Regions from separate parts of the Azospirillum palustre genome, predicted to be linked through region 1. Evidence: riboswitches for the same ligand, from Rfam matches in the RefSeq annotation. Region 1 holds a riboswitch; the other holds the start of a gene.
What was found. A riboswitch is a leader RNA that binds a small molecule or an ion and turns the genes downstream of it on or off. The one in region 1 is predicted to bind cobalamin.
Positions count from the first base shown of each region.

Region 1 (14,589 bases):
GCGGTTCATGGTGTGAAGCGCTCCGGGTGCAGGGTCCGCGCCATCCGCTCCAGCGCCTCGACATTGCGGGTGGAGGGCGTCTGCTCGGCATAGGTCAGCACGATGAACTGCCGTTTGCGCACGGCCTCGACGTCGGCCAGCTGCGGTGCCGAGGTCAGATGGCGGATGGCGTCCTCGGCCGGGATCCGGTGGGCGCTGACGATGATCCATTGCGGATCGCGCCGCACCATCTCCTCCCAGCTCACCCGGACATAGCTGTCGGGGATGTCGTCGAAGATGTTGCGCCCGCCGGCCAGCTCCATCAGCAGGCTGGTCATCCCTTCGCGCCCGACCGACAAGGGGGCCGCGTCGGTGTGGCACTGGTCGCAATACATCACGCGCGGCCGGTCGGCGACGGCGCCGACACGCTCGGTGACGGCGGCGACCCGGCGGCGGAACTCGGCGACCATGGCCTCGGCACGCTCCGTCACGCCGAAGATGGCGCCCAGCGCCAGCAGATCGGCATAGAGCGTATCCATGCCGATCGGCTCGCGCGGGCCGATGCGGATGCAGCTTTCCCGCAGCGTGTAGGTCGCCACGCCCATCTCGGCCAGCCGGGCCGGGGTGAGGCCGCGCGCCTCGCTGAAGCCATAGCTCCAGCCGGCGAACAGGAAGTCTGGATTGACCGACAGCACCGCCTCCAGCGTCGGCGCGCGGTCGGGCAGCCGGGGCAGCGCCGCGACCACGCCCGGCGGAGCGACCAGCCGGTGCTCCACCCCCTCGATGCCGGAAACGGCGACCAGCCGGTCGGCGAGGCCGAGATCCAGCATGGTCTGCGTCATGTTGGTGTCGTGAACCATCGGCCGCTTCGGCGCCGCGGCGAAGCGGGCGGTCTCGAAGCAGTTGGCCACCTCGACCGGGTAGGATTGGGCGAGGGCGCCGCCGGCTTGCAGGGCGAGGGCGAAGGCGAAGACCGGGGCGAAAGGCGGAACGCCGCGCAGAAAGCGTCTCATCGTGATGGCTCCGTCCGGGGTGACATCAGGGGCGACAGGTCGATGCGCAGCAGGCCATCTTCTGGGCGGCGGTCCACCGCCGCGGCGACGCGGTAGACGGCGGTCAGCCGGTCGGGGGTCAGCGCGTCCTCCGGCGCGGCATCGGCCTGGAGCCGTCCGTCGGCCAGCAGCAGGATGCGGTCGCACCAGCGTGCTGCCAGCTCGATGTCGTGCAGCGTCGCCACCACGGTGATGCCGAGCGAGCGCACGAGGTCGAGCACGGCGAAACGGTGGTGGATGTCCAAATGGTTGGTCGGTTCGTCGAGCAGCAGGATGCGCGGACGCTGGGCCAGGGCGCGGGCGATCATCACCCGCTGGCGTTCGCCACCCGACAGCTGTTCGACCGCACGCCCGGCCAGCCCGGACAGTTCCAGCCGGTCCAGCGCGTCCTCGACGATGGCGCGGTCCTCCGCCCCGGCCCCGGCGAAAGGGGAGCGGCGGTGGACGAGCCGCCCCATGCCGACCACGTCGCGCACGGTGAAGCCGAGTGCGGCGGTGGAATCCTGGGCCTGGAGCGCCAGCCTGCGGGCCAGTTCGACCGGCCGCAGGGCGCGCGGATCGTCGCCGTCGATGAGGACCCGGCCGGCGGATGGGGTTTGCAGGCCGGCGACGCAGCGCAGCAGCGTGGTCTTGCCCGAGCCGTTGGGCCCGAGAATGCCGAGGATTTCACCGCCGGGAACCGAGAAGCCGATGTCCGACAGGACCATGCGGCCGCCCAGCCGGCAGCCCAGCCGCTCCACCGCGATGGCGGGGGGAGGGACCGATTCCTCTGTGGGGAAAGGCGCTGACGCCATCCGTGCTTCCTGTCTTTGCGGACGGGGAGGCATGGCGGACGTCTTGCGGATCATGCGGCGCGACCGGAGCGGACTCCAGGCACACGCATGGCAAGCGTTCCACCGGGACACCCCGCCCGAGGACGTTTCGTTGTGGTACTGGCAGGTCTCCTGGCTTGCGGGTCGTCGCCGTTCCGTCGGGCCTTCCCAGCGCCGATGGGCGCCAGTGGCTTGAAATGACGGTACGGCTCGCCGCTCACAGTTGCGGGGGCAGCCCCGGCCTCACCGCATTCCCCTTCGCAGGGTCGGCGGCTCACCGGGTTCCCTCTTAGCTTCCGGCGGCGAACCGACGGAAGAACCAGAACCGGGACCAGTCATGAGCGATGCGGCGCCCCCGGTCAAGCTTTGCGAACGAACGAGAGCATCGGAGATTCCATGTCCAAAATGTTATGTTATAACATTACATATCGTGCCATTCTGCGGCCTGCAAGGAGAAGTTCGCCGTCGGAACCGGGCATCGGAGCCGGGCATCGGATCTGGATCCTGCGGGAAAATGCCGCTGATCCCGAGTGCGGCACTTCGGTTAATGTCCCGCACCCAATGCGTGCGATTGCACGCAAGATGGATCGATACACGGATTGGCATGAGCGCGAGCCAGGACAGACTGCGACCCACGCGACGGGCCGGCCTTGCGGCCGGTGCGATTGCGCTGCTGTTGCAGGTCGTCGCCTGGGCCTGGATGCCCGCCGTCATCGCATCCGCCAATGCGGCCGAGAGCAGCCGGATCGTCATTTGCACGCCGGACGGGTTCAAGACCGTGGTTATGGACGACCACGGAATGGCAGGCGATCCGGCAGGCGACGGGAGCGATTCGGCAATCGGCGATTCGGGCCAAGGCGATCTGCTCCAAGGCGATCTGCTGGTGTCCGGCGGTTCCTGCCCGCTCTGTCCGTTGATCGGCGGATTGGCGCTGCCGCCGCCGGATTTACGGATGACGCGCGCGTCGGTCGGTCGTCACAGCCCGGAAGCCTTGCCCGGCGACGTGATCGCCGCCGGCTGGTTCCTCTCCACCCTCCAGGCCCGCGCGCCACCGGTCTGAGGCCGCAGATGCGGGATCGCCGTGCGGGATGTCCCTCGCGGCGATCCGCCCTTGCCGACCTTCCCAGTTCGCAGCCTTGCACATCCTTCGCGCCGATGGCGCGGGGCCGTGTTCGGCTGGCCTCAGATCGAGATATCTCATGATGTTGCGTTTCGCCGCGGCCGGCGCCCTGCGCGCCGCCCTGCTGTCCGGTGCTGCCCTCACCGCACTGTTCCCCGCCGCCGTGTCCGCCCAGACCGTTCCGCCGCTTGCCCAATCGCTTCCGGCGATTTCCGTGATCGCAGGCCCGGACGATGCCCTGGCCGCCGGCACCGCCCTGGGCGGGGATGGGCTGGCCGCCCGCCGGCCCGCCACCGGAGACGTCGCGGCCCTGCTGCGCGGCCTGCCCGGCGTCAGCCTCTACGGCAATGGCGGCGTGTCGAGCCTGCCGGCGCTGAACGGGCTGGGCGCCGACCGCGTCAATGTGCTGGTCGACGGCGCGCCCGTCGCGCCCGCCTGCCCCAACCAGATGAACCCGGCGCTGTCCACCATCACGCCGACGCGCCTGTCCAAGATCGAGGTGCTGGCCGGGATCACGCCGGTCAGCGCCGGTGGCGACAGCATTGCCGGCACCATCGTCGCCGAAAGCGCGCCTCCGGTCTTCGCTCCGGCGGGCGAGGCGGTGCACAGCGAGGGCAAGCTGTCAGCCTCCTACCGGTCCAACGGCCGCGGCGTGACGGGGGCCGCCGAGGCGTCCGTCGCCACCGACAGCCTCAGCCTGGGCTACAGCGGATCCTGGAGCCGGGCCGGGAACTACAAGGCCGGCAACGGCCAGACCGTCCGCTCGACCCTCTACGACGTGCAGGACAATGCGGTGACGTTCGGGGTGCGCCGCGACGGGCATCAGGTCACGGTGCAGGGCGGCATCCAGACCATGCCCTACCAGGGCTTTCCCACCCAGCGCATGGATCTGACCGACAACCGCACCGTCTTCCTGAACGGCCGGTACGAAGGGGCCTTCGACTGGGGAACTCTCGACGCCCGCGCCAACTGGCGGCGGACTCGGCACACCATGAATTTCCTGGAGGACAAGGGCGGCAGTGCCGGCGGCGGCATGCCGATGGACACGCTGACCACCGACGCCGGCTATTCGGTCAAGGCGACGCTGCCGCTGTCGGCGCGCAACACCCTGCGCGTCGGCAACGAGTTGCGCCACACCCATCTCGACGACTGGTGGGACCCGGTGGCCGGCAGCAGCATGATGGGTCCGCTGACCTACTGGAACGTCAAGGACGGCATCCGCAACCGCCTCGGCACCTTCGCCGAGTGGGAGGCCGCTTGGTCGCCGGCCTGGACGACGATGCTCGGCGTGCGCAACGACGTGGTGTGGATGGACACCGGCGCGGTGCAGCCCTATTCCTGGCAGAACAGCCTCGGCATGGGCATGATGCGGATGGCCAACCCCGATGCGACCGACGCGCGCGCCTTCAACGCCCGCGGCCGTGGCCGCACCGACGTCAATTTCGATGCGACGGCCCTGGTCCGTTACACCCCCTCCGACACCAGCGCGATCGAAGCCGGCTATGCCCGTAAGACCCGCTCGCCGAACCTCTACGAGCGCTACGCCTGGGGCACCGGCGGGATGTCGAGCAGCATGAACGGCTGGTTCGGCGACGCCAACGGCTATGTCGGCAACCCCGACCTCAAGCCGGAGGTCGCCAACACCGTCAGCACCACCCTATCGCTGCACGATGCCGCCCGCAAATCCTGGGAGGTCAAGCTGACCCCCTATTATACCTATGTGCAGGATTTCATCGACGTCGAGCGGATCGGCACGCTCAGCAACGGCTTCGTCAAGCTGCGCTTCGCCAACCATGACGCCATCCTGGTCGGCGCCAACCTGTCGGCGGCGGCCGGGCTGTACGAGGATGACAGGATCGGCTCCTTCCGCCTGTCCGGCGTGGTCGGCTGGGTGCATGGCCGAAACCTCGACACCGGCGACGCGCTCTACCACATCATGCCGCTGAACGCCCTGCTGACGGTGGAGCACCGGCTGGGCGGCTGGAACAGCGCCGTCGAGTTGCAGGCGACCGCCCGCAAGGACCGGGTGGAAGCGGCGCGCAACGAGCCGAAGACACCCAGCTATGCGCTGGTCAATCTGCGGACGGGATATGAGTGGGGCAATGTCCGGGTCGATGCCGGCGTCGAGAATCTGTTCGACCGGCAGTATTATCTGCCGCTGGGCGGTGTCGACTATGCCGATTTCCGGGCGGGGGGAAGCCGGGGCACGGTCGGCGCGTTGCCGGGGGCGGGGCGGTCCTTCATCGCCGGCATGACGGTGAAATTCTAAGGCGGACCGTTCGTCGCACCGCGCCTCACCCTGCCGAAGGTCCGCTCCATGACCGAGCACCGGACGATTGCCGCCCCGCCCCGTCTTGCCGCGGAAACGGCCCCTGTTCCATCGGCCTCCCGGACCGGGGCGGCGCGGTGGAGCCTGCCGTTGTCGCTCGCCTTGCATGCGGGGGTGATCGTCCTTGCGGTCGGTCTGCAACCACCGCCGGCTTCCCCGCCGGCGGTGGTTGCGGTGGAGCTTTCCTTCGTCGCGGCGGCGGCGGAACCGCCGTCGCCGTCGGAGCCGGTTCCGGACCCTCCGTCCGAGCAACTGCGGCAGCCGGAACCGGAGCCGCCGGCGACACCGGTTCCGCCGCCGCCCGAACCCGACACCGGCGACGCCGCTGCGGAACCGCCGCCCGACGCTCCGATGCCGCCGGTCGCCGATACCCCGGTCACGGAGCCGTCCATGCCGGCCCCGGCGGAGCCGCTCAAGGAGGAAACGCCGCCGCCCGTCCGGCCGCCGATTCCGGCACGCCGGCCATCTCCCGGCCCCCCGCAGCGCATCCAGTCTCCCGCCAGGGCCCTGCCGGCCGCAATCCCCCCGACGGACAGGTCCGGGCGCGTCGAGCAGCCGGCGGCGCAGGCGTCATCGGCACCGGCGACCCCGCCGGCCGCTCCGGCGCCACCCTCGGACCCGCATGCCAACTCCGACAGGCAGGCGGCCGATTACTTCGGCACGATCCAGGCAAGGCTGGCCCGTCACAAGATCTATCCGCAGGCCGCGCGCCTGAGGCGGGAGGAAGGCACCGTGCTGGTCCGCTTCACCATCGTCGCCGACGGCACCATAACGGGCTGGACGGTCGTCCAGGGGTCGGGGCATGGCAATCTCGACCGGGCCGCGGAAGAGATGATCCAGCGTGCGTCGCCGCTTCCGCCGATCCCCGCCGGGATGGGCCGCGCCCGGATCGACATCACGTTTCCCGTTCGCTACGCGCTGCAATGACGGCCTGCCGCTCACCGTGACAGGGCGGCGCGTCCGGCGCCGGTCAGGATCATGTCGTTCTGCGGGGCATGGACGCGGGCGCACAGGACATCGCGATGATGGCGCTCCAGCGGGTTGTCGCGCGACAGGCCGGGATTGCCGGTGACCTCCAGCGCCCGCGCCACCGCGTCGATGGCATTGCTGGTCACCGTGTATTTCACCAGCAGCGCGTCGCTCTGCGACGGTGGCGTGCCGCCGTCCACCGCCGCCGACAGGGAGCGCAGAAGGATGCGGTTGGTCAGCAGAAGCGCCTCGATCCCGCCCAGGGCCTCCTGCAGGCGGGGGACGGTGGCGAGCGACGCACCGTTCAGCCCCGTCGGCTTGCGGGCGTGCAGGAAGCTGACCAGCCAATCGCGGGCGGAGCGGGCGATGCCGTCATAGACGCCGCTGAACAGGGTGGACATCCAGGCGGTGGCGACCGCATCGGGGGCAGCCCAGCCGGCGGGCGGGCGCAGCTCGCCGGCATGGCCGTCGGGAACGAAGACGTCGCGGAACACCACCTCGTGGCTGCCGCTGGCCCGCATGCCGATGTGGTTCCAGCTTTCCCGCACCTCGATCCCCTGTTCGGCCAGCCCGGTGCCGCGCGGAACCACCCAGGTGCCGACCAGCGGTTCCGCATCGTCGGTGCGGGCCCAGACGCCGAGCCAGGACAGCGCCGGAATGCCGGTGGAGTAGATCTTGGTGCCGGAAAGGCGCCAGCCGCCCGGCACCTTGCGCGCCACCGTCGCCGGCAGCCCGCCGCGGTGCGGGGTGCCCAGTTCCGGCTCCACCCGCAGAATGTTGATCAGCGCGCCGTCGGTCGCGGCGGAGCGGGCGATTTGCTCGCGCAGCGCCTCCGGCCAGGCGGACCCGCGCCAGAGCTGGTTGTGGATGACATATTGCAGCACCAGGACCAGCGCGGTGGACGGTTCGCCGGCGGCGATCCCGTTGACCACCGCCAGCGCATCGCGCAGCCCGCCGCCCTTGCCGCCCGCCGCTTCCGGGGTGACCAGCGCCGGAAGCCCGACTGAGGCCAGCCGCTCGAAATTCTCGAAGGGGAAGCTGGCGGCGGCGTCATGCTCCGCGGCGCGCGTCGAGAACTCCGCCGACAGGGCGGCGATCAGCGACGGATCGACCGCCGGGGCCGGGGCGGTCCCGGCGAACGGAGAGGCCGGAAAGGGCAGGTCGTCAAAGGGCATGGCAGGCAATCCCGCTACAATGGAACCGGTTCAGGCGAGGTCGACCGTGATGCGCCCGGCGAAGCGCTGGCTGTCGGTCGAGCGCTTGATGACCGACACGCTCTTCAGCTCGTCGGTGTAGAGCGCCAGCTGCTGGCGCAGCTCGTCGCCGATCGGGGTGACGTTGTGGGCGTGGCTGCGCAGCATCGCCTCCAGCTCCTCCACCGGGAATTTGGGGGCGAAGGGGGCATAGGCCGCGGCGGCGGCGCGCAGGTCGGCGTATGCCGCATGCTGCGCCTCGATCAGGGCGGCGGTCAGCGCCTTTGCCGCCGGGCGGTTGTCGCGCAGCAGGCTGCCGCGCACGCCGACGAGGCAGCAGGTGCGGGTGGCGAACTCGCCGCAGACGTTGTTGGTGATCTCCACCATCTGCGGGTTCTTGGTCTGGCTCCACACCAGCGGGTCGCCGTCGGCGATGGCGTGGATTTCGCCCTTCTCCACCGCCAGCCCGAGCAGGTCGGCGGGGAACTGGCGCCATTCGACGTCCTTGTTGGGGTCGAGGCCGAACTTGGTCAGCACGACCGAGAAGAAGTTCTTCGACGGGCTGGCCATGTCGCTGACGCCGATCACCTTGCCCGGCAGGTCCAGCACCGTCTTCACGCCCGCTGTCTTGGCCCCGAACAGCCGCATGCAGCCGCCATGCAGGCCGGCGGAGATCTTCACGTCGAAGCCCTGCTCCAGCGGCTTCAGCCAGCGCAGCGCCATGCCGACGCCGGCATCGGCCTTGCCGGTGGCGATGGCCTCCAGCAGCTGGTCGGTGGAGCCGGTGAAGTTGACCAGCTCGACCTCCAGCCCGTGCTTCTTGAACAGGTCGAGCTGGAAGGCCAGCGGCACGGCCGAGAAGCACACGGCCCCCGCGTTCCACGACAGGCGCAGCGGCTCCGCCGCCACCGCCCGGCGGCGCAGGACGAAGGGAGCGGCGAGGGTGACGGCGCCGGCGGCGATCAGGCCGCGGCGGGACAGGGGGCGGGCCAGGGGGCGGGCCAGGGGGCGGGAAAGGGGAGGGGCCGGTTTCGCGGTCATCGTTTTTTGCCTTCGCGAAGGATGGGAAGAAACAGGGTCAGTCGAGCAGGTCGGGTTCGGCCGCCACGATCCACTCCCACAGCGGGTGGAAGTTGTAGGCGCCGCCCTGGTGGGTGCCGACCTGGGAGCGGGTCAGCAGGGCCGTGTCATGGTCGATGGGCTGGGGCCGGCCGGCGGCCTCGGCCAGCAGCTGGGTGTGGGCGGCGTTGTCGGCGCTGATGAACCACCAGGCGGCGGCTTCCACCGTCGGGCCGACGGTCAGCAGGCCATGGTTCTTCAGGATCGCCAGCTTCCGGTCGCCCAGCGCTTCCACCAGCCGCTTGCCCTCGCCCACGGTCAGGACGACGCCGGAATAGGGATCGAAGATGACCTGATCCTCGTAGAAGGCCGCCGCATCCTGGCTCAGCGGTGCCAGCGGCTGGCCGAGCGCCGACCATGCCTTGCCGTAGGTCGAATGGGTATGGGCGGCGGCCACCACGTCGGGACGCGCCCGGTGGATGGCGGAATGGATGGTGAAGCCGGCCTGGTTGATGGCGCGGTCGCCGTGCAGGATGGTGCCGTCGCCGTCGACCAGATGCAGGTCCGACACCCGGATGGTGCGGAAATGCTGGCCCAGCGGGTTGATCCAGAAGCGGTCGGGATGCTCCGGATCGCGGGCGGTGACATGGCCGGCCAGTCCCTGGTCGAAGCCATAGCGGCCGAACAGGCGGAAGGTGGCGGCAAGCCGCTGCTTGCGGTGCTGCCGCTCCTCCTCGACGCTGGTGTAGCTGACCGGATCGACCGGCGGCCAGAACTTGCGCCCCTCAGATCTAAGGGGTCTCGGCTGGATGTGGGTCATCGGGCGGGGGCTCCGTCGGGAAAGGGTCAGTAGCCGGTGGCGGCGTCCACCACGTCGCGCAGCGGTTCGCCGCGCGCGTAGGCGTCGAAGTTGGCGAGGATGCGGTCGGCCAGCCGCCGGTCGAAGTCCGGGGCGGACCACGAGACGTGCGGCGTCAGCCGGATCGCGGGATGGCGGTAGAAGGGATGGCCGGCGGGCAACGGCTCGGGGTCGGTCACGTCCAGCGTGGCGTTGGCGACCCGGCCGCTGTCGATGGCGGCGAGCAGAGCGTCCTGATCGACCAGCGCGCCGCGGGCGACATTGACCAGATGCAGCCCCGGCTTGGCCAGCGACAGCAGGTCTGCGCCCACCAGCCCGCGGGTGGCGGCGGTCAGCGGCAGGGCGAGGACCAGATGGTCGCTGACCGCCGCCAGATCCTCCAGCCGGTCGAACGGCTCGACACCCGGTTCCGGTTCGGCCCAGCCGGAGCGGCGCACCGCCCCGACGGTCATCCCGAAAGCGAGCGTTCGCTCGGTCACCGCCCGGCCGATGGCGCCGAAGCCGGCAAGCCCAAGCCGCTTGCCGGATAGGCTGCCCAGCGTCTCGCGCCGCCAATCCTCCGGTCCGCTGAGGCGGATGGCGTCCCACCGCTTCTCGACGCTCAGGATCGCCGTCATCACGTAATCGGCGATGGCGACCGCCGACACGCCGCGGGCGCAGGTGACGACCGGGGCGCCGTCGAGCAGCCAGGGCGGGTAGAAATCCATGCCCGTAGAGGCCGACTGGATCCAGCGCAAGCCGTTACCCCAGCCGGGAGGAGGGGCGGCGGGCGCCGCCTCCCACCCGATCAGCGGACGGGTCAGCAGGACCTCGACCCCGGCCGGAACCTGCCACGGCGAGCGGCCGGCCTCATGCATCAGCACTGTGGGCCGGGAGGGGTGGGCGGCGATGCGCTCCCCTACAATGGGGCCAAGCTGGTTGAGGATGACCGGAGACCGCGCCGGCACGATGCCTCACTCCGCCGCGACGGCCTGGGCGCGCTGGCGTTCGGCCACCAACTGGCGGACGCGCGGCAGCAGGTCGCGGCCATAGGCGATGGCATCGGGCAGCGGGTCGAAGCCGCGGATCAGGAAGGTGGTGACGCCGAGGTCGTAATAGTCGAGCAGGGCGTCGGCGACCTGATCCGGCGTGCCGACCAGCGAGGTGGAGTTGCCCTTCGCCCCGGTCAGGGCGGCGATGGCGGTCCACAGGCGCTTGTCGTGGCGGTGGCCCTTGTCCGCGATGGCGAGCAGGCGGCGGGCGCCCTCGTTGTTCGGCAGGTCGCCGCGGGTGAAGCCGGTCTTCTCCAGCAGCGCCTTAGCCTTCTCGTAGATGGCCTCGGCCTTGGCCCAGGCGGCGTCCTCGGTTTCGGCCAGGATCGGGCGCAGCGACAGGCTGAAGGCCGGCTGCGGACGGCCCGCCTTGGCGACGGCGGCACGCACGCGGGCCAGCAGCTCGCGCACCTGATCGTGGGTCTCCCCCCACACCGCATAGGTGTCGGCATGGCGCCCAGCCACCTCGACCGCCGCCGCGGAGGCGCCGGCGATCCACACCGGGATGCCCGACGCGTTGTAGGGCTTCACCTGCGAGAAGGCCTTCTCGACCTGATAGAAGCGGCCCTGATAGTCGAAGGGCTTGTCGGTGGTCCATTCGGCGCGGACGATGTCGAGGAACTCGGACGTCCGGGCGTAGCGGTCGTCCTTGTCGTCCACAATGTTGCCGTCGCGGGCAAGCTCGCTGCGCTCGGCGCCGGTGATGACGTTGATGGCGACGCGGCCGCGGCTCAACTGGTCGAGCGTGGCGAGCTGGCGGGCGAGGATGGTCGGCGCCTGGAAGCCGGGGCGGTGGGCGATCAGCACGCCCAGCCGGTCGGTGACGCCGGTGATGTGCTGGCTGACCTGAAGGCTGTCCGGCGCATCGGCATGGAAGGCCTGGAGCACCGAATCGAAGCCGCCAAGCTCATGCGCCTTGGCGACCGTCTCGATGTAGTCGCGGTCCACCACCGGACCCTGGCGCGGAATGATCTCCGACGCATTGTGGTTGCCGACGAAGCCGACGAAGCGGAGCGGATGGGCCGACGTGCTGTGGGAGGCGGTCATGGCGATGGTCCCCTTTTTGTGGCTGGCGAGGGTTCAGGGTGGCGGCAACCCGCTGATAGGGCTCAGCTGAGCGGACGCGACAGGATGTCGGTGAAGCGGCGGTCGAAGGCTGGGGCGATGTCGATGCGCTTCGGCAGGACGCCCAGCTGGTGGAAGGTGTCGGCGACGTTCTGGGCCGAGGCGATGTCGGCATCGGCGATCGGCGCCAGATCGCGCTGGCGGGAATTCTTGCGCAGGATTTCCAGGTCGGTTTCGACCGGCACGCCGATGGCGGCGGAATGGACCTGGGCCCAGCGCTCCAGGTTGGCGGCGCGCCAGGCGAAGGCGCGGCGCAGCCGCAGGAAATAGTCGCCGATGGCGGCGGACTTGCCTGGATCGGCCAGCGCGTCGGGCGAGGCGAGATACAGGTAGTTGCCGGACAGATAGCCGTTCGAGGTGACGAGGACCCGCGCGCCCTTCTTGATGGCGAAGGGCACCGAATAGCCGTAGATCGCCCAGGCATCGAGCGCGCCCTGCTCGAAGGCGGCCTGTCCTTCCGACGGGGTCAGGCTGATCGCCTGGATGTCGGTGAAGCGCAGTCCGGCCTCGCCCAGCATCCTGGCGAGATAGTACTGGGTGGTGGTGGCGCGGACATAGCCGACGCGCTTGCCCTTCAAATCAGCGACCGACTGGATCGGGCTGCCGGGCGGCACCAGCACCACCTGCCAGTTCACGTCGTCCTTGACCACGGCGACGATGGACAGCCGGGCACCGGCGGCAATGCCGAAGGCGGGCGGGATCTCGCTGCTGGAGCCGACGTCGATGGAGCCGGCATTGATCGCCTCGACGATCAGGTTGCCCGACGCGAACTCGGCGAACTGCGACCGGAAGCTGGACCCGGCATTGCCGGACGCGTCCAGCGCCAGCCCGTCCAGCGCCTTGTAGTCGGCGATGCGCAGGACGGTTTCGGAGGCCGGGCCGGAGGCGGCCTGGGCAAGGCCGGGCAAGGTGCCCAGCGCCAGGGCTCCGCAGGCTCCGCGCAACAGGCTGCGGCGGTCGAACGGGGCGGCGGGGCGGCGGAGAATATCGGTCGTCATGGCGGCGGGTCCGTCGGCGTCGAGGGTCAGAGGCTGGGCGCTGCGGCGGCACCGGCGGGCAGGCCGTAGCCGCCGGGCCTCGCACCGGCTGTCCTGGTGTCGGTTGCCGTGACGTCGGTGCGCTGCGGTTCCCGTGCGGCCAGATGCTCCTCGTCGACGCCCAACTCGGCCAACAGGCGGGAGCGCAGCGCGATGAAGCCGGGGTCGCCATGGCGGCGCGGGCGGGCGAGGGGGATCGGGATGTCGGCGGCGATCTTGCCGTCCGCCATCACCACGGCGCGGTCGGCCAGCAGCAGAGCCTCGTCCACGTCATGGGTCACCAGCAGGACGGCGGGGGCATGGGCGCGCCACAGCGTCTCCACCAGACCCTGCATGCGCATCCGGGTCAGGGCGTCCAGCGCCGCGAAGGGCTCGTCGAGCAGCAGCAGGCGCGGTTCGCGGACCAGGGCGCGGGCCAGCGCCGCCCGTTGTGCCTCGCCGCCCGACAGGGTCAGCGGCCAGGCACGGGCACGATGGGACAGCCCGACCTCCGCCAAGGCCGCGAGGCCGCGGGCTTCGGCATCCAGACGGCGCAGGCCCAGCGTGACGTTTCGCAGCACCCGCATCCAGGGCACCAGCCGCGGCTCCTGGAACACCACGGCGCGCTCCTCCGGCAACTGCACGCTGCCTTCCGGTGCCGGATCCAGCTTCGCCAGGGTGCGCAGCAGCGTGGACTTGCCGCAGCCGGAGCGGCCGAGCAGTGCGGTGAAGGAGCCCGGCTGAAGATCGAGCGACAGGCCGTCCAGCACGTTGCCGTTACCGAAATTGCGGACGAGGCCGCGGACGCTGACGACAGGCTTGCCAATAGTGGAGTGGTCAGTCGTGGACTGGGAGGCGGAGATGCGGGGAAGCGCGTGGCTCATGGAGGGTCACTCCTTGATGAAGGCCGGACGCCAGACCAGCGCCCTGCGTTCGATGACGCGGACGATCAGGTCGGCGAGCAGGCCGAGGATGGCGTAGACGATCAGGGCGACGATGATCACGTCGGTGCGCAGGAACTCCCGCGCCGTCATCGCCAGATAACCGATGCCGCTGGAGGCGTTGATCTGTTCGCCCACCACGAGGCTGAGCCACGCCACGCCGAGCGCGTAGCGCAGGCCGGTCAGGAAGGCGGGCAGGGCGCCCGGCAGGATGACCTGGGCGATCATCTCCCACCGGGTCAGCCCGAGGGTGGAGACCGCCTCCACCACCTTGGCGTCGACGGTGCGGATGCCGGCGAACAGGTTCAGGTAGATCGGGAAGGCGGTGCCGAGTGCTACGAGCGCGATCTTCGGCGTCTCGCCGATACCGAACCACAGGATGAACAGCGGCACCAGCGCCAGATGGGGCAGGGTGCGCAGCATTTGCAGGAGCGCGTCCAGCGCATCCTCCCCCCGCCGCGACAGGCCGGCGATCAGCGCGCAGACGGTGCCGGCCGACACGCCGATGGCGAGCCCGGCGCTGACCCGGCCGAGCGAGACCAGCAGATGCACCGCCAGCTCGCCGCTGACCGTCAGGTCCCAGAAGGCGGCGAGGATCTGGCTTGGCGAGGGGATGGTGCGGGTGGAAATCCAGCCCAGCCCGACGCTGGCCTGCCACAGGACCAGCAGCGCCAGCGGCACCGCACAGCGGCGCAGACCTGCCGGAAGCGTCCCCGCCGGAAATGTCCATCTCCGGGATCGGGTTCCCGTCCGTTGGGTCGCGGTGGCTGCCGTCATGATCCCTCCCGAGGCCGTTCGATTGCGGTGGCTACGGGAGAAAGCCTATTCCTATTGCGTGAATAGGAAAAACAAAAAACACAAACTACACTGTTGAGAAAAACTTAAGTAACGTGAAATTTGTGTTGTTACTGTGCGCCCGCGTCGCGCAGGACCGCCGCCAGCGAGTCCGCCAGAATCCCGTGCAGACGATCGACCGCCGGGTTGGCGGCGGACGGCGCGCGATGCAGTTCCAGCGGGACCGACCCCAATTCCGGCAGGTCATGATGCGGCTCAAGGGGCGCCAGCGTGTCTGGCAGGCCGAGAGGCGTGCGGATGGTGACGCCC
Region 1 covers NZ_PDKW01000040.1:388,174-402,762, reverse strand. The annotation lists gene CRT60_RS11685 (FecCD family ABC transporter permease) at 1-9, opposite strand, end outside; gene CRT60_RS11680 (ABC transporter substrate-binding protein) at 6-992, opposite strand; gene CRT60_RS11675 (ABC transporter ATP-binding protein) at 989-1,825, opposite strand; cobalamin riboswitch at 1,949-2,182, opposite strand; gene CRT60_RS11670 (DUF2946 family protein) at 2,448-2,903, shown strand; gene CRT60_RS11665 (TonB-dependent receptor) at 3,043-5,232, shown strand; gene CRT60_RS11660 (energy transducer TonB) at 5,281-6,219, shown strand; gene CRT60_RS11655 (acyl-CoA dehydrogenase family protein) at 6,231-7,436, opposite strand; gene CRT60_RS11650 (ABC transporter substrate-binding protein) at 7,467-8,495, opposite strand; gene CRT60_RS11645 (class II aldolase/adducin family protein) at 8,533-9,333, opposite strand; gene CRT60_RS11640 (D-isomer specific 2-hydroxyacid dehydrogenase family protein) at 9,360-10,319, opposite strand; gene CRT60_RS11635 (LLM class flavin-dependent oxidoreductase) at 10,326-11,450, opposite strand; gene CRT60_RS11630 (ABC transporter substrate-binding protein) at 11,513-12,526, opposite strand; gene CRT60_RS11625 (ABC transporter ATP-binding protein) at 12,553-13,428, opposite strand; gene CRT60_RS11620 (ABC transporter permease subunit) at 13,435-14,262, opposite strand; gene CRT60_RS11615 (LysR substrate-binding domain-containing protein) at 14,391-14,589, opposite strand, start outside.

Region 2 (14,589 bases), on a different contig from region 1:
AGAGGCAGACCGGGCAGCGCGCGATCAGGTCGCGGCCGCGCAGGGTCAGCAGGTCGGGAGCGCCCGGTCCGGCACCGATGAAATGGACGGTCATGAACGGGTCTCCGACAGGACAATAGCAGGCAAGGCAAGTGCGACAGTGGCGCGGGGGGTGGAGCGGCGCGGCAGCAGCAGGCGCGATCCCGGCCCGGCGGCGGCCAGTGCGGCCGCTTCCGCGACCGACGCCAGTCCGACCGCGGCCAGCACGGTGGCGGAGCGGGTGTGGACGCGGTCCTGCGCCGCCAGCATCGCCTCCTCCTCGATGAAGCGCAGCGGCAGGCCGAGCGCGCGGGCGGCTTCCGCCAACCCCGCCTCGTCGGCCTTCATCGCCGGGGCGGCCAGAGCGGCCAGCTGGCGCGCGGCATCGGGCAGGGCCGCCTCGTCGAAAGCGGTGGCGACCAGGTTGGCGATCTCCTCCCAACCGCAGCCGCGGCGGCAGCCCAGACCGACAAAGACCGGACCGAACAGCAGGGCATCGGGGGTCAGGCGGTCCATGCGTCCTCCTGATACGGCTTCTCGGCCCGCCATAGCGTGACTGGCATCGACGCGCGCCAGCCGCGGAAGCCGCCGACCGCCGAGGCGCGGGCCACCGAAATCTGGGTCAGCTCGCCGCCCAGCCGCTTGTGCGCGTCGAACAGCACGGCCTCGCTTTCCAGCGTCACCGCGTTGGCGGCGATCCGGCCGCCGGGGGGCAGGGTGTCCCAGCAGGCGGCCAGCAGGCCATCCGCCGTCAGCCCGCCGCCGATGAAGATCGCGTCCGGCCGCTCCAGACCCTCCAGCGCCGCCGGAGCCTTGCCGCGCGCCAGCGTCAGGCCGGGCACGCCGAATGCGGTGGCGTTGGTCAGGATGCGGGCGATGCGCTCCGGGTGATGCTCTATGGCGATGGCGCGGTTGGCCGGATCGCGCAGCATCCATTCGATGCCGATGGAGCCCGACCCGGCGCCGACATCCCACAGCAGTTCCCCGCGGCGCGGCGCCAGGAAGGACAGGGTGACGGCGCGCACCTCGCGCTTGGTGATCTGGCCGTCATGCTCGAACCAGTCGTCGGGCAGGCCGGGTGCCAGCGGCAGGATGCGGGCGCCGGGCGCGGCAACGCACTCCAGCGCGATGGTGTTGAGGTTGGCTGTGCGCTCGGCCGTCCAGCCGTCGGCGGTTGCCTCCAGCCGGGCCTCGCGCGGGCCGCCCATCGCCTCCAGCACCGTCAGGCGCGACGCGCCGAAGCCGCGGGCGCGCAGCAGGGCGGCCAGCTTGGCCGGAGTCGTTCCGTCCCAGGAAAGAAGCAGCAATTTAGCGTTTGGTTGTAGATGCGGAACGACCTGCTCCAGCGGTCGGCCGTGAACGGTCAGGCAGCGGCAGTCCTGCAACGGCCAGCCCAGCCGGGATGCGGCGAGGCTGAAGGCGGAGGCCGCCGGGATCACCGTCATTTCCGCAGCCGGAACGAGTCGGGACAGGGTGGCGCCGACGCCGTACCAGGACGGATCGCCGCTCGCCAGCACGCAGACCCGCTGGCCGCGCATGCTGAGCAGGCCGGGGAAGGCGTCGGTCATCGGCGATGGCCAGGGTAGCCGTTCCTGCCCCGCAACGACCGGCACGAGATCGAGATGGCGGCTGCCGCCATGGAGGATCGAAGCGCTTTCGACCGCCGCGCGGGCGGCGGGCGACAAACCGTCCCAGCCATCCTCGCCGATGCCGACGATGCTGAGCCAGCGGGCCGTTCCCATGCTATCCATGGCGCCGATCCTGACGGGTGGGGAGGGAGAGTTGGTCAAGGCGCTGACGGTCAAAATACTGATCTTGGGCGGCACGACGGAGGCGACGGCGCTGGCCAGGCGGCTGGCCGGCCATCCGCGCATCGACGCCCGCGTCTCGCTGGCCGGCCGCACCAAGAACCCGGTGCTGCCGCCGCTGCCGACCCGCATCGGCGGCTTCGGCGGTGTGGCGGGGCTGGCCGAATACCTGTGCGCCGAGGGCATCGGGGCGGTGATCGACGCGACCCATCCCTTCGCGGCGCAGATCTCCGCCAATGCCGCTGCGGCCTGTGCGCTGGCCGGCGTGCCGCTGCGGCTGCTGACCCGGCCGGCCTGGGCGGCGGAGCCGGGCGACCGCTGGATCGGCGTGCCGGACATGACGGCTGCGGCGCTGGCCTTGTGGGGCCTGGGCGACACCGTGTTCCTGACCATCGGCCGGCAGGAGGTCGCGGCTTTCGAGGCGGTGCCGGACAAGCGCTACCTGATCCGTGCCGTCGATCCGCCGGAGCCGATGCCGGCCCTGCCGCGCATGGGCCTGATCCTCGACCGCGGGCCGTTCACCGTCGAGGGTGAACTGGCGCTGATGCGGGGGGAGGGCGTGGAGGCGGTCGTCAGCAAGAACAGCGGCGGACGTGCCACCGACGCGAAGCTGGAAGCTGCCCGCCGGCTGGGCCTGCCGGTGGTGATGGTCGAGCGGCCGGCCGGAAACGGCGTGGCGGAACTGCACGACGTGGAGGACGCGGTGGGGTGGCTGGAAGGCATGTAAGGCGTGACTTTCCGAGAATCCACGCCGCGCGTCCCCCTCACCCAGCCCTCTCCCCGGGGGGGAGAGGGTTGCTCGTGGTGGGTTGATCATTCGTTGCGGGTTGGTCGTCACACCCATTCTCACCCCCGGTAATGCCGGGGGGTGTAGACCCAGCGCCCGCCGTCCGCACGCGCCACCAAGCGCGTGTGCGAGGCGCCGATGATGACCAGCGTGCGCATGTCGGCCTGCTCCGCCCGCACCTCGCCCAGGGTCGTCACCGTCAGCTCCTCGTCGGGGCGGCCGATGGCACGGCCCAGCACGATTGGGGTCTCGGGCGCACGGATGTCGCGCAGGGCGTCGAAGGCGGCTCCCAACTGCCAGGGCCGGGCCTTGGAGATCGGGTTGTAGAGCGCGATGACGAAATCCGCCTCCGCCGCCAGACGCAGGCGCCGCAGCACCACCTCCCACGGCTTCAGATTGTCGGACAGCGAGATGGCGCAGAAATCATGGCCCAGCGGCGCCCCGGCCCGCGCGGCGGCGGCCTGCATGGCGGAAACGCCGGGATCGACCGAGAGATGCACCGCTCGCCACGCCTTGGGCGCGTCGGGATCGTCCAGCGCCTCGAAGATGGCGGCGGCCATGGCGAAGATGCCGGGATCGCCGCCCGACACCACCGCCACCCGCCGGCCCTGCGCAGCCAGATCGAGCGCGAAGCGGGCGCGGTCCAGCTCCACCCGGTTGTCGGAGGCGTGGCGCACCTGATCGCCCGGCGGCACGCGCTCGACATAGGGGAAATAGCCGACGAGGTCAGTCGCCTCGGCCAGATCGCGCCGGGCTTCCGGCGTCAGCCAGTCCTCGGGGCCCGGACCCAATCCCACCACTTTCAACCAGCCATTGCTCTTGGGGCCGCTCATCCGCGCTTGCCCTCGCCCGGAATGACGATCTGCGAGAAGTAGGGGGCGACGTCCGGCGCCTCCAGGAAGGGCATGAAGCGCTGCTCGTCCATGCTGGCGCGTTCGACATACCAGGCCCGCTCGGCCAATCCGGCGGCGGCGATGGCGCGGCGGACCTTCGGCAGGTTCTGGCCCAGCTTCATCACCACGCAGGCATCGGCGGCGGTCAGGGCGCGGACCAGCGCCGCCTCGTCCAGCGTGCCGGGGATCACCGACAGCACGTCGTCGCGCAGCATCAGCGGACGCGGCAGCAGCGAGGCGCTGCACACCATGCTGGTGACGCCGGGAACGACCTCCGCCTTGAAACGGCCGGACAGACGCAGGAACAGGTGCATGAAGGAGCCGTAGAAGAACGGATCCCCCTCGTTCAGCGCCGCGACCGAACGACCGGCGGCGAGATGCTCCGCGATGCGGTCTGCGGACTCGTCGAAGAAGGCTTCGATCTGGCGGCCATAGTCGGGGTGGGTCGGCGGCAGCTCCACCGTCACCGGATAAACCATCGGCAGCTCGGTCTGGTCGGGCCTGATCGCCTGATCGGCGATGCGGCGGGCCTGACCCCGCGTGCCACGCTTGCAGAAATAGGCGACGACCGGGCAGGCGCCGATGGTGCGCACCGCCTTCAACGTCATCAGCTCCGGATCGCCGGGGCCGACGCCGACACCGAACAGGGTGCCGGGGGAGAAAATGTCGCCGCTCATTCGACGTCGCTCGCCAGTGCGTTGACGGCGGCGGCGGCCATGGCGCTGCCGCCGCGCCGGCCGCGGATCGCCAGATAAGGCACGCCGAAGGGGTTTTCCGCCAGCGCCTCCTTGCTCTCCATCGCGCCGACGAAGCCGACGGGGAAGCCGAGGATCGCCGCCGGCTTCGGGGCACCGGCCGCCAGCATCTCCAGCAGGTAGAACAGGGCGGTCGGCGCGTTGCCGATGGCGACCACCGAGCCGCCAAGCCGGTCGCCCCACAGGTCGAGCGCCGCGGCGGAGCGGGTGTTGCCGATGGTCTTCGCCAGATCGGGCACGGCGGCGTCGCGGAGCGTGCACACCACGGCGTTGCCGGCCGGCAGGCGGGCGCGGGTCACGCCATGGGCGACCATTTCGCTGTCGCAAAGGATGGGCGCGCCTGCGCGCAGGGCTGTGCGGGCGGCGCTGCCGACATCGGTGGAGAACAGCAGATCCTGGGCCGCATCGACCATGCCGCAGGCGTGAATGACGCGCACCGCCACCGGCTTCAGGTCGTCGGGGATGGCGGACAGGTCGGCCTCCGCCCGGATGGTGGCGAAGGACTGGCGGTAGATGGCCGCTCCGTCGCGGATATAGTCGTAGAGCGGCTCAGGCACCGGTGGACTCCTCGGTCAACAGATCCGCGACGCGGGCCACGGCGTCGGCGGGGGACAGGCCGGTGTACGGGGAAGCGTCACCGGGTTTCGCGTTCAGGGCGACGTCATACACCCCGTCGCGGGCGGTCAGGGTGACATCGGCGATGGCGGGATGGGCGCAGCCCTTGGCGCAGCCCGACACATGCACCATTCGCACCGGGTCCAGCAAGGGGCCTGCGCGCTCGGCGATGGCGAGCGCCGTCGCATGGGTGTCGGTGGTGCCGACATCGCAGCCGCCGGCGCCGCTGCAGGCGGTCAGCTTCAGCCGGCGGTCGGTGTGCGACAGGATGGCGCCGCGCGCTTCGGCAATGCGTTCGGCGTCGGCGGAGGGGGCGACGAGGATGAGGGCGCGCCAGGGGGTGATGCGGATTTCGGTGCAGGTGGAGGCGAGGGCGGCGAGGGTGGCGGCGGTGAGGCGGCCGAAGGGGAAGGCCGTCACCATCACTGGGGCTTGCTCCTTCTCCCCCCCGGGGAGAAGGGTGGGATGAGGGGGTTCGGCATCGCCGAAGATATCCATGAGGTGCGTCCCCCTCACCTTGATCCTCTCCCCGCTTTCAGCGGACCGGAGGTCCGCCTGTCGCGTCAGCGCAAACGAAGTTTGCGCGTGAGCGGGGGGGAGAGGAGATGTGAAGGCGAAAAGGCGCATTAGAAACAGCTCAACACCGATTGCCGTGACCAGACCCGCCATGCGGCGCGGCGGCTCCGGCAGCGACGCGCGCAACTCCAGAAAGGCCCGCCCCAGCGCCGACGCCACATCCGCAACGTCCTCCACCCGGCAAAGCCCCAGCGGTGCCGCCGTCGCCAGCGTCCCGCCCAGCGACACCCGGAACCGTTCGCCATCCACCGCGTCGAAGCGTACGTCCGTGCTGCTGCCGGCCAGATGGCCGATGCCGCCGCCGCAGACCAGCCAGCCGAACTTCGGCGGCAGGCGGTGCAGAGCCGCATCGTCCGCCAGCCGCGCATCCAGCGTACGCGCCACCGCCCGTACGTCCATCGCCGCCGTGGGATCGAGCCCGGCGGTGGGGGAGCACAGGACATTGCGGACCGCTTCGCTCGCCGCATTGCCGGAGACGTAGCCCATGCCGCGCAGGGCTTCGGTCACCGGCTCCAGCCCATCGGCGGCGATGCCGCGCAGTTGCAGGGTGCCGCGCTGGCTGAGGTCGATCAGACCGTTGCCGTAACGATCACCCAGCTCCGCGATACGGCGCGCGTGGTCGGCGGGCAGCATGCCGGCCGGAACGCGGACGCGCAGCAGGAGGCCGTCGCCGACCTGCATCGGCGCCAGCACGCCGGGGCAGGCGCCACGGCGGCGCGGCTGGGTGGCGGCAGGGTTGGTCATGCGGCGCTCTCCCGGAGCTGGCGCAGATCCTCCGCGGTGGAGTTGCGGCGGGGATGCCACAGGCCGCGGTCGAGCGCCTCGCTCATGCGCGCCAGAATGTGCCGGGCAGCGGCAGGGTTGTCCTGCGACAGGAAGTCCCACACCTCCGCATCCTCGACGTACGCGTCGAACAGCTGGTCGAAATGGGCGGGACGGACTGCGTCGGTGGTGGCGGCGAAGGCGAACAGGGTGTCGACGCTTGCCGCCAGTTCCGCCGCCCCGCGATAGCCGTGGCGCATCATGCCCTGGATCCAGCGCGGGTTGGCCGCCCGGCCGCGCAGGGTGCGGGCGATCTCCTCCGCCAGGGTGCGGATGGCGAGCTTGTCGGGATCGGCGCTGTCGAGATGGTAAAGCGCCGGTTCGGAGTCCTCCAGCGCGGCAGCCGCGGCGAAGCCGCCCTCGAACTGCATGAAGCCGTCGGTGGACAGCACGTCGTGTTCGCGCTGGTCCTGATGGTGGACCAGCGCGTCGGCGCCTCCCACCCGGCGGCGGAACAGGGCCGGCAGCGGAACCCCCTCCAGCCCGGCGCCATAGGCGTGGCAGCCGCCCTCCAGATAGGCGGCGCCGAAATCGGCCCGCGCGGTCCAGTCGCCGCGCGCGATCATGCCGGACAGCGCCGTGCCGTAGATGCCGGGGGCGGCGCCGAAGATGCGGGCAGTGGCCCAGCGGCGGGCGTTCGCCGCCTCGGTGCCCGCAGCGGCGAGGCGCTGCTCCTCGGCCCTGGCGGTGGCGGCCAGCGGGTTGGTGTCGTCGGGCTCGTCCAGCCCGGCGACGGCGCGCACCGCCTGATCGAACAGGGCGATCTGCTGCGGAAAGACGTCGCGGAACAGGCCGGAAATGCGCAGAGTCACGTCGACCCGCGGACGGCCGAGCACGCCGGCCGGCATGATCTCGTAGCCGGTGACGCGGCCGGAGCCGTTCTCCCAGATCGGCCGCACGCCGAGCAGGGCAAGCGCCTGGGCCAGCTCGTCGCCGCCGGTGCGCATGGTCGGGGTGCCCCAGCAATCGACCACCAGCCAGCGCGGCCAGTCGCCATGATCCTGGAGATAGCGGGTGATCAGCGCGTCCGCCGCCTGCCAGCCGAGAGTCCAGGCGGTCGGCGTCGGCACCCCGCGTGGGTCGAGCGCATAGAGGTTGCGACCGGTCGGCAGCGTGTCGGCCCGGCCGCGCGCCGGCGACCCGCCGGGGCCGGGGCGGATGAAGCGCCCGTCCAGCCCGTCGAGCAGCGCCCGCATCTCCGCCTCGCCGCAGGCATCGATTGCCGTGGCGACCATGGCCGGATCGGCGGAGCGGGCAACGGCGGCGGTCAGCCGGTCGCGGCGCTCGCCGGCCGGGCTGTGGCCGAAGACATGCAGGCCGTCGCGGATCTGCATCTCCTTGATGTCGCAGAGATGGGCGTCCAGCCGCGACAGGATGGCGTCGGGGTCGTCGTCGGGCCGCAAATTGCAGTCGGCCGCGACTCCGGATTTCCAGGCGAGGTCGAGGATGGTCTCGCGCAGCATGCCCAGCCGCCGCGGGTCGAGCCCGGTCGCCTGCGAATATTCGTCGATGGCGGTTTCCAGCGAAGCGAGGTCGCCATGGAGACCGGCCTCCACCGGCGGCGGGGTCAGATGGCCGATCAGCACGGCGCCCAGCCGGCGGCGGGCCTGAACGCCCTCGCCGGGGTTGTTGACGATGAAGGGGTAAAGGGTGGGCAGGGCGCCGCCGACGATTTCCGGCCAGCATTCCGCCGACAACGCGACCGCCTTGCCGGGTAGCCATTCCAGCGTGCCGTGGGCGCCGATCTGCACCAGCGCATGGATGCCGACGGCATGGCGAAGCCACAGATGGAAGGCGAGATAGCCATGGCTGGGCGGGGTGTCGGGGTCATGGTGCTGGGCGGTGGTCAGGGGACCGTGGCCGCGGCTTGGCTGCACCGCCACAACGGCATTGCCGCAGGGCAGGGTGCGGAAGGCGAAGGCGCCGTCGCGGCAGGCCGGGTCGGCGGCGGGCTCGCCCCAGGTCTCGGCGATGCGGGCGCGCAAGCTCGGCGGGGCCAAGCGCAGATAGTCGGCGAGCGCCAGGGTCGGGGTGGGCGTGCCGGTGAGGGCCTCCATCAGTCCGGCGCCGCTGTCCGGAATGGCGGACAGGCTGTAGCCCTCGGCGGACAGGCGGTGGAGCATCGCCACGGTGCTGGTCGGGCTGTCGAGACCGACGGCATGGCCGATGCCGCCGCCGGGGCCGGGATAGTCGGACAGCACCAGCGCGACCCGCCGCTCCGCCCGCGGGGTATGGGACAGGCGGACCCAGCTCGCCGCGAGGTCTGCGGTGAAGGCGACGCGGTCGGGGATCGGGCGCAGGGCCGGGGCGGCGAATTGCAGGTCGGGGTCGGGCTCCCCCGCCGTCTTGAAGGCGATGGCGCGGGCGATGATGCGGCCGTCCATCTCCGGCAGCACGACGTTCATCGCGAGGTCGGACGGCGCCAGCCCGCGCGAGGACGCCTGCCAGCCGGCTTCCGGCGTGGTGGCGAGGATGGCTTGCAGAACCGGGCTGCCGTTGGCCTCCAGCGGCGAACCGTCCTCGCGCGCCGCCGAAAAGGCGGTGGTGTTGACGACGATGGCGGCGTTCTGCGCGGTCAGGCTGGCGCGCATCCAGGCGGCGCAGTCCGGCTCCTTCAGGCTGGCGACGAACAGCGGCCGGGGGGCGAGTCCGCGCGCGGCCAGCGCGTCGCACAGGGCATGGACCGGGGCGAGGTCGCCGGCCAGCAGGTGGGAGCGGTAGAACACAATGGCTGCGACCGGCGAGTCGGCAGCTATGGGGGCGGTTGCGGGGCCGGTCCAGCCGTCGTAAGCGCCGAAGCGTGGGACGGGAGCCGGGTCTTCATGGGGCAGCGGCGTTCCGGCCAGCGTCGCGGCGCAGGCCAGCAGATGGCCGATGTTGGCCGGGCCGCCCTCGGTGAAATAGCGCCACAGCCGGTCGGCGGCGTCCGGCGGAACGGTGCCGTAGGCGGTCAGGTTCGGGTCGGGCTGCGCCTCTCCGGACAGGACGGCGAGCGGGATGCCGCGGTCCCGGCAAAGGGCGGACAGCCGGTCGAGACCATAGCGCCAGTAACCGCTGCCGCCGAGCAGGCGCAGGACGACCAGCTTGGCCTTGGCGACGACGGTGTCGGCGTAGAGATCGACCGACAGCGGATGGCCGAGCCGGTTGAGGTTGGCGAGGCGCAGGCCGGGCAGCCGCTTGCGGCCCGCCCGCCATGCGGCGGCAAGCGCGGTCAGGTCGCTGTCGGAAAAGGACAGCATGACGAGGTCGGCCGGCGTCTGCCCCAGATCTTCCGCCTGGGGGCCGGCGTCCAGTTCGTCCTGGCGGGCGGCAAGCAGGTGCATGGTTCGATGTCCAGGAGCGTTCGCCCCCTCCCCCCTCGAAAACGGTGAAGGTCAAGGAGGGGGCGGACGCCGCAATACCCTAACTCTTACCCGAAACTCTTACCCGACGAGCGCCCGCGTCACCGCATCGCGGTCCAGCCCGGTCTCGCCGATCACCACCAGACGGCTGCGGCGCTCTTCGCCCGGCTTCCACAGCCGGTCGTAGTGGGTCTGGATGCGGGTTCCGACACCCTGGACCAGCAGGCGCATCGGCTTGCCGGGCACGTCGATGAAGCCCTTCAGGCGCAGAACGCCATGCAGGCCGGCGACCTTCTCCAGCGTCATCGCCAACGCGGCCGGGTCGGGCTGCACCGGCAGCTCCACCACGAAGCTGGTGAAGTCGTCGTGGTCGTGGCCGTCTTCGTCGTCATGGTGGCTGGGACGGTTGGCGAGATCGTCCTCCACCGCCGCACCGACACCGAGCAGGACCAGCGGATCGACCGCGCCCTGGGAGGCGCGGACCAGCTTGGCGTCACGGCCGACCGTATGGGCGAGGGCGCCGCGGATCAGCTTCTCGACACGGGCGAGGTCGCCGTCGGCCAGCAGATCGGTCTTGTTGACGACGATCAGGTCGGCGCAGAGCAGCTGGTCCTCGAACACTTCCTCGATGGGAGTTTCGTGATCGACGGTGCCGGCGGCGTCGCGCTGGGCCTCCAGCGCGGCGGGATCGGGGGCGAAGCGGCCCTCCGCGGCGGCCGAGGCGTCCACCACGGCGATCACGCCGTCGACGGTGACCCGCGTCTTGATCGCCGGCCAGTTGAAAGCCTGGACCAGCGGCTTGGGCAGGGCCAAGCCGCTGGTCTCGATCACGATGTGCTCGGGCGGCTCCGGCCGGGCCAGCAGCTTCTCGATGGCCGGGACGAAGTCGTCGGCGACGGTGCAGCACAGGCAGCCGTTCGCCAGCTCGATCACGTCGTCTTCGGTGCAGGTCGGGTTGCCGCAGGCGCGCAGGATGTCGCCGTCGATGCCGACGTCGCCGAACTCGTTGATGATCAGCGCCAGCCGGCGGCCGTCGGCCTTTTCCAGCAGGCCGCGGATCAGCGTGGTCTTGCCGGCGCCGAGGAAGCCGGTGATGACGGTCGCCGGAACCTTGCCGGCGGCCGTTTTCGCAAGAGCGGACATGGGATGGAGCCTCCTTAACGCGCGCCGGGCTGAACCCGCAGGGCCGGCTGCCGTTCGGCCGGTTGGACCACGCCGCTCATCAGCCAGCCGCAGACGGAGCCGAGGATCGCCCAGAACAGGGCGGCGGACCCGAGCGAGGCGGTGACGAAGCGGGCGGCCAGTTCCGGGGGAACGGCACCCTCGGCGCTTTCCGGATGCGGCGCGCCGATCAGATGGGGCAGCGCTGCGGCCAGAACAGCGACGGCGATGACCAGACGGTTGCGGGCGAAGGCGAGGGCGGCGATGCCGACGCCGGCACCGGCCGCGGCGGACAGCCACCAGAGCTGACGCAGCTCCAGCTCCGCCCCGGCCATGCCCGGCAGTTCCGGCGCCAGACCGAAGGACGGGGCCAGCGACACGGCGACGAAGCCGCCCATGCCCCAGACCAGCCCGCGCCGGGCATCGACCGGCCGGCCGGCCAGCAGGATCGCGGCCGCCAGCAGCAGCGCATAGGCGACGCCGGCGATCAGGTTGGCGGCAATGGTCAGGCCGATGCGCTGCATCGCCTCGTCCAGCGTGACCGGCACGCCTTCGCCGACCTCGCGCACGGGGCCATGCTGGTGGCCTTCGGCGTGGCTGGCGGCCGGAGCCCCAGCCGGAGCCGGAGCGGCGACGGTTGCGGGAGGCGGGGTCACCACCTCGTATTTCTCGGCTTCGAGGATCAGCGGGACGGTCGTCGCCTGCTGAACGACGGAAGCGGCCGTGCCGGAGAGCACGCCCGCGACCAAAGCGGCTGTGAACAGCCGCCGGATCAGATCCATGACCCGCTGCTTAGTGGCAGGGGAACGCGAAGGAGTGACGGGCGTCGTGCGCCGCATCGTGGATCTGCTGCGGCTGGGCGAAGCCGACGCCGTACAGCAGGAAGCTGCCCAGCAGGATCGCGGCAAAGGCGGCGACCGCGGTTTGGGCGGCGCTGCGGGCCGCGGAGCCGGCGGCAGCGGTGTTGATCGAACGGGCGGTCATCGAAGGCATCCTTGTTCTCCCGCCACACCCGGCGGGGTTGGGAAAGGTCGGTCAAGTCCGCCGGCAGGTTTCCTGGCTCGCGGGTCATCGCATGCCGTCCGCCTTCCCGGCCGCGGAGGGCCAGTGGCATGATGGACGGGACGCTCGCCGCTTACAGTTGCGGGGGCAGCCGCGGCATTGGCGCTTCCTGGGAACCCGGAAAGCTCCGCACCGCATTCCCTATTATCCCCGCCGTCCATCAGGACGGGCAGGGCACCGTCGGGCGGCCACCATCGCAGTGCCGCGCCTGTTTGGCAAGCCCGCAATAAGGCGTCTGCCACACAGACGATCTTGCATGCAGACACTTTGGATGCTGTCATGTTTTGCAGACAGAGTGTCCAGGGATCCGACACTTTTCGACGCTAAGGAGGGAGGGGCACGAGGGACGGGCAGCGAACCCTTAAGAGAAACCCGCGGAGAAACAATGGGGCCGGCGGCCCGGCCGAAGCGACCCTGCATGTGGCATGCTTCGTGCGTACAACAATCGGTGAAACGTCCCGCCGCACGGCGGCCGCCGGGCATATGCCCGGGACATAAGGACGAACGGGAGGAGAATTCGCGACCGATGAACGCCGCACCGAACGACGACATCATCCTGGAAGCGCGCAACCTGACGAAGGAGTTCAAGGGGTTCGTGGCGGTGAAGGAGGTGAACCTCCAGGTTCGCCGCGGCACCATCCACGCGCTGATACGCTGCCGCCGGTGGTGAAGGAGGGCGGGATGACCGTCCCGCAGATCCACGAGCTGTTCCCCAACCTGAAGGGCCGTGGCTCGACGCAAGGAACACGCCTGTCGGGCGGCGAGCAGCAGATGCTGGCCATCGCCCGCATCCTGCGCACCGGCGCCACCCTGATCCTGCTGGACGAGCCGACCGAGGGTCTGGCTCCCGTCATCATCGAGCAGATCGGCGTCGCGGTGCGGGCGCTCAAGGCACGCGGCTTCACCATCGTGCTGGTCGAGCAGAATTTCCGCTTCGCCGCCACCATCGCCGACCGCCATTACGTGATGGAGGAAGGCCATGTGGTCGACATGATCCCCAACGACCAGCTCCACGCCAACATGGACAAGCTGCACACCTATCTCGGCGTGTAGGCGCTCCAGCCCCCGACATCGCCGGCGCGAACGCCGTCCCGACCCCATCGAGGGGCAGGGCGGCGAACCGCCGGATCCGTGCCAGATTGCCTGCTCCAGGCACGGCATCGGTCCCCGCCATGGGGATCGGCCGACAACGAAGACCAAGAGGGAGAGACCTTCCGATGCGCACGCTTCTTCTCGCCGGCACCGCCATGCTGACGCTCGCCGGGACTGCGATCTCGATTGCGGCCCCGGCTTCCGCCCAGGTGTCGGACAACGTCATCCGCATCGGCGTGCTGAACGACCGCTCCGGCATCTACGCCGATCTCGCCGGCGAAGGCTCCGCCATCGCCGCGCGGATGGCGGCGGAGGAGTTCGGCAACAAGGTCGCCGGCGCGCCCGTCGAGATCGTCGTCGCCGACCACCAGAACAAGGCCGACATCGCCGCGTCGAAGGCGCGCGAGTGGGTCGACACCGGCGGCGTCGACGTCATCGCCGACGTGCCGAACTCCGCCGCCGCCCTGGCGGTGCAGGGCATCACCAAGGACAAGAAGCGCATCTTCCTGATGTCCGGTCCGGGCGCCACCGCGCTGAGCGGTGCGCAGTGCAGCCCCTACGGCTTCCAGTGGACCTACGACAACTACGCCATGGCTGCCGGCACCGGCCGTGCCCTGTATGAGCAGGGCAAGAAGAAGTGGTTCTTCGTGACCGCCGACTACGCCTTCGGCCAGTCGCTGGAGGAGGAGACCACCAAGATGGTGAAGTCGCTCGGCGGCACCATCTCCGGCTCGGTGCGCCATCCGCTCGGCACGTCGGACTTCTCCTCCTTCCTGTTGCAGGCGCAAGGCTCGGGCGCTGACGTCATCGGTCTGGCGAATGCCGGCGGCGACACCGTCAACGCGGTCAAGCAGGCCGCGGAGTTCGGCATCACCCAGTCGGGCCAGAGCCTGGCCGGCCTGCTGATGTTCATCTCCGACGTGAATGCGCTGGGCCTGCAATCGGCGCAGGGGCTGATGCTGACCACCGGCTTCTACTGGGATGCGGACGACCAGACCCGCGAGTGGTCGAAAAAGTTCGAAGCCAAGGCCGGCAAAAAGCCGACCATGGTGCAGGCCGGCGTCTATTCGGCGGTGAAGCACTATCTGAAGGCGGTCGAGGCGGCGAAGACCGACGACGCCGACAAGGTCGCCGCCAAGATGCGCGAGCTGCCGGTCGAGGACATGTTCGCCAAAAAGGGCAAGATCGCCGCCAACGGCCGCATGTTCCACGACATGTATCTGGCCCAGGTCAAGACCCCGGCCGAGTCGAAGGGGGCCTGGGACTATTACAAGATCGTCAAGACCATCCCGGCCGACACCGCCTTCATGGATCCCAAGCAGAGCGGCTGCACTCTGGTAAAGTGAGGGGCGGTGAAGTGAGTGGCAGTTAAGTGATGCGTTAGGCCGTCCTCCGGTCCCGCCCGCCCATTGGGCGGGGCCGGAGGACGTCAATCGACTGCCACTCAATCCAAAACAAAAACAACACCCCAAAAAACAACAACCACGAGCCGGGAGAGACGCGGAGATGTTCAGCCTGCTGGGTGTTCCGCCCCAAGTGTTGTTCGGGCAGCTTCTGCTCGGACTGATCAACGGTTCCTTCTATGCGCTGCTCAGCCTGGGGCTGGCGGTGATCTTCGGCATGTTGAACGTCATCAACTTCGCCCATGGCGCGCTCTAC
Region 2 covers NZ_PDKW01000039.1:566,424-581,012, reverse strand. The annotation lists gene cobM (precorrin-4 C(11)-methyltransferase) at 1-94, opposite strand, end outside; gene CRT60_RS08795 (cobalamin biosynthesis protein) at 91-534, opposite strand; gene cbiE (precorrin-6y C5,15-methyltransferase (decarboxylating) subunit CbiE) at 522-1,760, opposite strand; gene CRT60_RS08785 (cobalt-precorrin-6A reductase) at 1,759-2,553, shown strand; gene cobJ (precorrin-3B C(17)-methyltransferase) at 2,673-3,446, opposite strand; gene CRT60_RS08775 (precorrin-2 C(20)-methyltransferase) at 3,443-4,183, opposite strand; gene CRT60_RS08770 (precorrin-8X methylmutase) at 4,180-4,818, opposite strand; gene cobG (precorrin-3B synthase) at 4,811-6,196, opposite strand; gene cobN (cobaltochelatase subunit CobN) at 6,193-9,597, opposite strand; gene cobW (cobalamin biosynthesis protein CobW) at 9,697-10,758, opposite strand; gene CRT60_RS08750 (CbtA family protein) at 10,773-11,558, opposite strand; gene CRT60_RS08745 (CbtB domain-containing protein) at 11,569-11,760, opposite strand; cobalamin riboswitch at 11,806-12,035, opposite strand; partial or broken gene CRT60_RS08740 (ABC transporter ATP-binding protein) at 12,365-12,490, shown strand; partial or broken gene CRT60_RS08735 (ATP-binding cassette domain-containing protein) at 12,490-12,891, shown strand; gene CRT60_RS08730 (ABC transporter substrate-binding protein) at 13,056-14,276, shown strand; gene CRT60_RS08725 (branched-chain amino acid ABC transporter permease) at 14,437-14,589, shown strand, end outside.
Region 2: another riboswitch for cobalamin. It lies ahead of CRT60_RS08745 (CbtB domain-containing protein); the one in region 1 lies ahead of CRT60_RS11675 (ABC transporter ATP-binding protein).